2 regions of the Promicromonospora sp. NPDC060204 genome follow, and region 2 is predicted to be linked to the other one. Evidence: predicted binding sites of a transcription regulator. Region 2 holds the regulator's gene; the other holds the start of a gene.

Region 1 (3,406 bases), on a different contig from region 2:
TCATGGCGCGGTGGCGCGACGAGCACCCGCAGCCGCGCAGCACCCTGTCCGACGTCGTCGCGCACGTCGAGCACGTGCGGGAGGTCGCCGGCGTCGACCACGTGGGCCTCGGCGGCGACTACGACGGCACGCCCAACCTGCCCGAGGGGCTGGAGGACGTCACGGGCTACCCGCGCCTGCTCGCGGCCCTCGCGGACAACGGCTGGTCCGACGCCGACCTCGGCAAGCTGACCAGCGGCAACACGCTGCGGGTGCTGCGCGACGCGGAGTCGGTGGCGGCCCGGACCGCACAGGGGTGACTCAGCTCGGGAGCTGGACCACCTTGCGCTGGAAGCCCAGGGCCACCTTCTGCAGCGACTCCAGGGGTTCCTGCTCGTTGTGGTAGCTGATCTGCCGCAGCATCGACCCGGACGACGCGAGCAGCGCGACGATCACGTCGCGTGCGTCCTCGCGCGTCTCGAGCGCCTCCTGCAGCAGGTCCTGGACGTGAGGTGATCTGAGGCCGTCTTCTTCGGGATCGAGCAGCGCTGTCAGGAGCGCGATCGACAACGAGCTCCCGTGGATGCTTGCCATGGTGGTCTCCCCCGGTCGGGGCCCGGAGTCCCGGGCATCAGGCACCCGCGGGCTGGCCCGCGGGGTACTCGTCCGATGCCCCACCCCCTGTGGCCTCGGCCGTGCACCCTTGTGTACCGCACGTGAGAGCGTCGCGCCTGTTGACAGGGGCGAAAAGATGGCGGACGGCGGGGTGTCGTGGTGCTCCGGCCGGCCGGATCAACCGTGCAGGATGAGCTGGAACACGACGTGGTCCTGCCACTCGCCGGCGATCTTGAGGTAGCTGGGCGCGAACCCGATGCGCTCGAAGCCGACCTGCGTCAGCACGGCCTGCGACGCCGTGTTGTGCGGCAGCGTGGCCGCCTGCAGGCGGTGCAGGCCCAGGTCGTCCCGGGCGTGGGCCACGAGCGCCCCGACGGCCCTGGTCATCAGGCCGCGCCCGGTGTATCCGGCGTCCAGCCAGTAGCCGAGGTGCCCGTTCTCGAACGCCCCGTGGACCACGTCGGTGAGGTTCAGCCGGCCCACGATCAGGCCGTCCGACTCGAGCACGGTGTACAGCCCGCGGCCGGTCGAGTTCTCCAGGACCTGTGTCCACAGGCGCTCCCGGTGCCAGTCGGCGGTGTAGAACTCCTCGGGCCGCTCGGGTTCCCACGGGGCGAGGTGCGCGCGGTTGCGGACGTAGGCGTCGGCGAGCGCGACGGCGTCGTCCTTGCTGAGCTCGCGCAGCGCGACGTCGGCCGTCAGTGCGGCATGGAAGGGCATGCTGCTCACGATAATCCCGCCGGGAACTTTTCAGCCCCGCTCATAGTTGAGTGAAGTGGACTCAACTTTGCGAGGGTCGGCTTGCTTCCTCGCGGACACCGGCTTAAGTTGAGTGCAGCAGACTCAATCTGTCGAAGGAAGGCAGCAGACATGGCACGCGCAGTAGGTATCGACCTCGGTACGACGAACTCGGTGGTGGCGGTCCTCGAGGGCGGGGAGCCCACCGTCATCGCCAACGCGGAGGGCTCGCGGACCACCCCCTCGGTGGTCGCGTTCTCCAAGACGGGCGAGGTCCTGGTCGGTGAGGTCGCCAAGCGGCAGGCCGTCACCAACGTGGACCGCACCATCTCCTCGGTCAAGCGCCACATGGGCACGGACTGGACCGTCGACATCGACGACAAGAAGTACACCGCGCAGGAGATCTCGGCCCGCATCCTGGGCAAGCTCAAGCGCGACGCCGAGGAGTACCTGGGCGAGCCCGTCACCGAGGCCGTCATCACGGTCCCGGCGTACTTCAACGACGCCGAGCGTCAGGCGACCAAGGACGCCGGCCAGATCGCCGGCCTGGACGTCAAGCGCATCGTCAACGAGCCCACCGCGGCCGCGCTCGCCTACGGCCTGGAGAAGGGCAAGGAGGACGAGCTCATCCTGGTCTTCGACCTCGGTGGCGGCACGTTCGACGTCTCCCTCCTCGAGGTGGGCAAGGACGAGGACGACTTCTCGACCATCCAGGTGCGCGCCACCTCCGGCGACAACCGCCTCGGTGGTGACGACTGGGACCAGCGCGTCGTGGAGCACCTCATCAAGCAGGTGAAGAACTCCTCGGGCGTCGACCTGTCGAAGGACAAGATCGCCCTGCAGCGCCTCCGTGAGGCCGCTGAGCAGGCCAAGAAGGAGCTCTCGTCCGCGACGAGCACCAACATCTCGATGCAGTACCTCTCGATGAGCGAGAACGGCCCCATCCACCTGGACGAGAAGCTCACGCGGGCTCAGTTCCAGCAGATGACGCAGGACCTCATCGACCGCACCAAGGCGCCGTTCCACGCCGTGATCCGCGACGCCGGCATCTCGGTCTCCGACATCGACCACGTGGTGCTCGTGGGTGGTTCCACCCGTATGCCCGCCGTGACCGAGGTCGTCAAGGAGCTCACCGGTGGCCGCGAGCCCAACAAGGGCGTGAACCCGGACGAGGTCGTCGCCGTCGGCGCCGTGCTGCAGGCCGGTGTCATCTCCGGTGACCGCAAGGACGTCCTGCTGATCGACGTCACCCCGCTCTCGCTCGGTATCGAGACCAAGGGTGGCGTGATGACCAAGCTCATCGAGCGCAACACCGCGATCCCGACCAAGCGCAGCGAGGTCTTCTCCACGGCGGACGACAACCAGCCGTCCGTGGCGATCCAGGTGTTCCAGGGCGAGCGCGAGTTCACCCGCGACAACAAGCCGCTGGGCGTCTTCGAGCTCACCGGCATCGCGCCGGCCCCGCGCGGCGTGCCGCAGATCGAGGTCACCTTCGACATCGACGCGAACGGCATCGTGCACGTGTCCGCCAAGGACCGTGGCACGGGCATGGAGCAGTCGATGAAGATCACGGGCGGCTCCGCGCTCCCCAAGGACGACATCGACCGCATGGTCAAGGACGCCGAGCTGCACGCCGAGGAGGACAAGAAGCGGCGCGAGGAGGCGGACACCCGCAACCAGGCCGAGGCCTTCGCGTACTCCATGGAGAAGCAGATCGCGGACAACCGCGACAAGCTCCCGGCCGAGGTCGTCACCGAGGTCGAGGCCGACATCGCCGCCGTGAAGGCCGCGCTCGAGGCCGAGGACGCCGACGCCGTGAAGAGCTCGTACGAGAAGCTCGGCGCGTCGTCGCAGAAGATCGGCGAGGCGCTGTACGCGGCCGAGCAGCCCGCGGCGCAGGGTGCCGAGGGCAACCCGCAGCCGGCGAACGCCCAGTCCGCCAACGACGAGGACGTCGTCGACGCCGAGATCGTGGACGACGAGGACGAGCGCAAGTGACGGACGAGCACCAGCAGGGACCCCCCGAGCCCGAGGGCTCGGGGGAGCACCCCTTCCAGTTCACGGACAAGCGCAA
Region 2 (3,406 bases):
TCGAGGCCACCCGGCCGAGGACGGACTCGATCTCGTCGTCGGTGCTCGGGCGGGTGCGCGCGGCGCCGCGCGACACGTCGAACGACCGGTGGCGGACCATCGTGTACAGGTACGGGCGGAACCCGGCGTCGGGGCCGACCCCGCGGCGCAGCATCTCGAACAGCTTGCTGAACGCGTCGGCGACGACGTCCTCCGCGTCGGCGGCCGGGACGTACTGGCGGGCGAGGGCACGAGCGGCGGCCGAGTGACGCTCGTAGAGCACGCCAAAAGCATCACGGTCACCTGACCTGACCTGCAGGATCAGTTCCGCGTCGCTAGGGGTTTCCCCTGTGCTGCTCTCGACTTGCCTCACGTCTACCCAGACTCTCGCGGTGGTCGCGCTGCCGTTGACTGTCGCCGTCCTGCCAAGACTATAGAGCCAGGCGCAAGATTTAGGGGGTGGAATTCCAGATTCCGGGGTGATGCCCGGGTGAAGTCCGGCACGTCACCTCCGAAGGTGCGTCATGATGTATCCCCGTGAGGGTCCCATCAGTATGAGCGAGGCACAGCAGGAGGCGCGGGTGCGTGTGCACGACCTGCGCGAGCGGTGGCGCGCTACGAGTCTGGCGTCGGTATGGATCCGGCCGAACGACTGGGAGCACCCCGCCGCAGAAGCGCTAGCAGAGGCACTGGCCGAGGGCCGTGGCGTGATCGCGCCGGCCGAGCGGCTCGGTGCGGCGCGCGCCGGTGTGGGTGCCGGGATCACCGAGGCCCTGGACGACGTCGCCTGCCTCTACGCCGCCTTCGGGCGCCCCACGGACGTCGGCGCGCTGCGCGCCGCGGCGATCGGCTGGGTCGGGGAGCGCGAGCGCGTGCCCTACCAGATCGCCACGCACGACCCCTCGACCGGTCTGCCCACGGGTGAGTACCTGGGCGAGCGGCTGCGCGAGACCTACGGCGTGGCCCAGCGCACCGGCTCGACCGCGGGCGAGTCCCACTGCCTGCTGGTGCTCGACGTGGGCCTGGAGAACCTCGACACGTGGCAGCGCCTGGCGCGCTCCGCCGCGATCGGCCGCACCCTGCACCAGGTGTTCGGCGAGGGCCACCCGATGGCCGCCGTGGGCGACGGCACGTTCGTGGTGCTGTGCGAGCGCGGTCCGACGACGGCGGAGCTCGGCCAGTCGCTGCGCCGCGTCGTGGAGCGCAACGCCGAGGTGCTCGGCCTGACGACAGAGGTGCGCCGCCCGACCCGGGTGTGGGTCGAGCGGCTCCCCGGGACGCACGGCGACGCCCTGCTCCTCCTGGACCACCTGGCGCGCTGAGGGCCCGGGTGCTCGACGACGAGCACCCGGACCCTCGGCCCTGCCGGACGTACTCAGACCTGCTGCGCTGCGCCGTTCGGCTCGAAGGTGAGGCAGTCGGCGTGGCCCGGGTCCTCGGGGCCCGGTCCGACGCGGATCGACGTCGCGTTGCACTCCAGGTGGTCGTTGTGGGTGCACTCCGCGCGCTGGCAGGCGCCGACGTGGGCGATCACCTTCTCCAGGCCGCCCTTGGTGCTCAGCGGGATGAACGTGGCACAGGCGGCGTCGCCCGCGTGCCCTCCGATGGTGACGGCGCCGGCGTGGCAGCCGTGCTCGTGGTTGTACCCGCAGCCGTCGATCGAGCACTCGACGACCTCGGGCATTTCCATCAGCGTGCTCATGGCATCTCTCCTCGCTCGGTGCGTCACTCCTGCGGAATACACCGATCGTATTCCGAAATGGTGGATCGCGTAGAGCAAGGAATGCCTTACCTATACTCGGGCGTGCATTCTTGATTAACGAAAGAATGGCATTGCTGAAATCAGCCGCGCACCGAGGAAGCGGTCACTCCTCGCGCCGCGGGGCCGGCCGCCAGAGCACCACGGCGCCCCCGCCGGCGGCACGGTGCTCCAGGTCCACGCGCACCGCCGCGCTGCGGACGCGCTGACCACGCTGGACCACCACGACGTCGCCCGCCGCCGGCCCGGCGGCGAACACGCGCCCCTCCTCCTGGACCCGCATCAGCAGGTCGCCGAGGCGCTCCTCCAGGACGGAGACGTGCGCCTCCAGGTCGAGGATCCGCTTGATCCCGGCGAGGTTGATGCCCTCGCCCTGGGCGAGCCGCTGGACCTGGAGCAGGCGTGCGACGTCGCGCCGCGAGTACCGGCGGCCGCGGCCGCGCGTGCGCCGGGGCACCACGAGGCCGAGGCGGTCGTACTGCCGCAGGGTCTGCGGGTGCATGCCCGCGAGCTCGGCGGCCTTGGACACGGTGAGCACGGGTGTGTCGTCGTCGACCATGCGCACCTCCGAAGTCTCTTTTGCACTGTTGGTCCGGGCAGGTTAGCCGAACCCGGTGCGGCGGGGCAGCCGCCCCACCGCACCGGTCGTCATTCCGCCGCCCGCGCGGCCAGCCCGGCGCGCACGTCCTCGCCGTCGCTCTCGGCGGCGAACGTCTCCAGCGCCTGCCTGGCCTTCTTGCTGAGCTTCTGCGGCACGGCCACCTGCACGGTGAAGAGCAGGTCACCGGTCGCGTTCGCGGTACGCACGCCACGGCCCTTGACGCGCAGCACCCGGCCCGACGGCGTGCCTGCGGGCACCTTGAGCCGCACGGTGGCGCCGTCCAGGGTGGGCACCTCCAGCGTGGTGCCGAGCGCCGCCTCCGCGAACGTGACGGGCACGGTCATGCGCAGGTCCACGCCGTCCAGCGTCCAGACCGGGTGCGGCGTGACGTGCACGGTGACGACGAGGTCCCCCGCCGGACCGCCGGCCACCCCGGGCCGGCCCTTGCCGCGCAGCCGGATCTTCTTGCCGTCGTTGATCCCCGCGGGGATCCGGGCCGTAATGGTGCGGCCGTTGACCTCGAGCTCCGCCGTCGTACCCTCCACGGCTGCCCGGAACGGCAGCGTGACCTGGGCGGCGACGTCCGCGCCCGGGGTCGGGGTCGTGTATCCGGTGGTTCCCGCGCCGTAGGCCGTCCGGCCTGCGCCGGCGCCGAACATGGAGCCGAGGATGTCCTCGAAGCCGCCGTTCCCACCCTGCGGGTAGCGGACGCGCGGCCCGCCCCGGCCGCCCGTGCCCTGGGCGCCGCCGAACATGGCGCCCATGATGTCCTCGAACCCGCCGGCCCCGGCACCGCCGGCACCCGCCGAGAAGCGGGCGCCGCCCGCCATGGCGCGCACGGCGTCGTACTGGCGGCGCTGCTCCGCGTCGGAGAGCACCGCGTAGGCCTCGCCGATCTCCTTGAACTTGGACTCCGCCGCGGCGTTCCCCTGGTTCTGGTCGGGGTGGTACTGGCGCGCGAGCTTGCGGTAGGCCTTCTTGACGGCCGCGTCGTCGGCGTCCTTGGACACGCCCAGCACGGCGTAGAAGTCCTTCTCCATCCAGTCCTGACCGGTCATGGCACCTCC

The links. The regulator HspR, encoded in region 2, represses chaperone genes until heat shock. The targets are predictions, from matches to a motif close to AAGTTGAGTCNNNNNGACTCAACTT.
Region 1: a site for HspR is predicted at 1,358-1,382, ahead of dnaK (molecular chaperone DnaK). Genes of this name have one in related genera too.

What each region holds. Positions count from the first base shown of each region.
Region 1 is NZ_JBHWZO010000049.1:627-4,032, reverse strand. It holds gene ACFWEJ_RS08840 (dipeptidase) at 1-299, shown strand, start outside; gene ACFWEJ_RS08835 (hypothetical protein) at 301-573, opposite strand; gene ACFWEJ_RS08830 (GNAT family N-acetyltransferase) at 772-1,314, opposite strand; gene dnaK (molecular chaperone DnaK) at 1,465-3,330, shown strand; gene grpE (nucleotide exchange factor GrpE) at 3,327-3,406, shown strand, end outside.
Region 2 is NZ_JBHWZO010000387.1:581-3,986, forward strand. It holds partial or broken gene ACFWEJ_RS27705 (sigma-70 family RNA polymerase sigma factor) at 1-262, opposite strand, end outside; gene ACFWEJ_RS27710 (hypothetical protein) at 534-1,301, shown strand; gene ACFWEJ_RS27715 (DUF1540 domain-containing protein) at 1,355-1,681, opposite strand; gene ACFWEJ_RS27720 (heat shock protein transcriptional repressor HspR) at 1,845-2,297, opposite strand; gene ACFWEJ_RS27725 (DnaJ C-terminal domain-containing protein) at 2,387-3,397, opposite strand.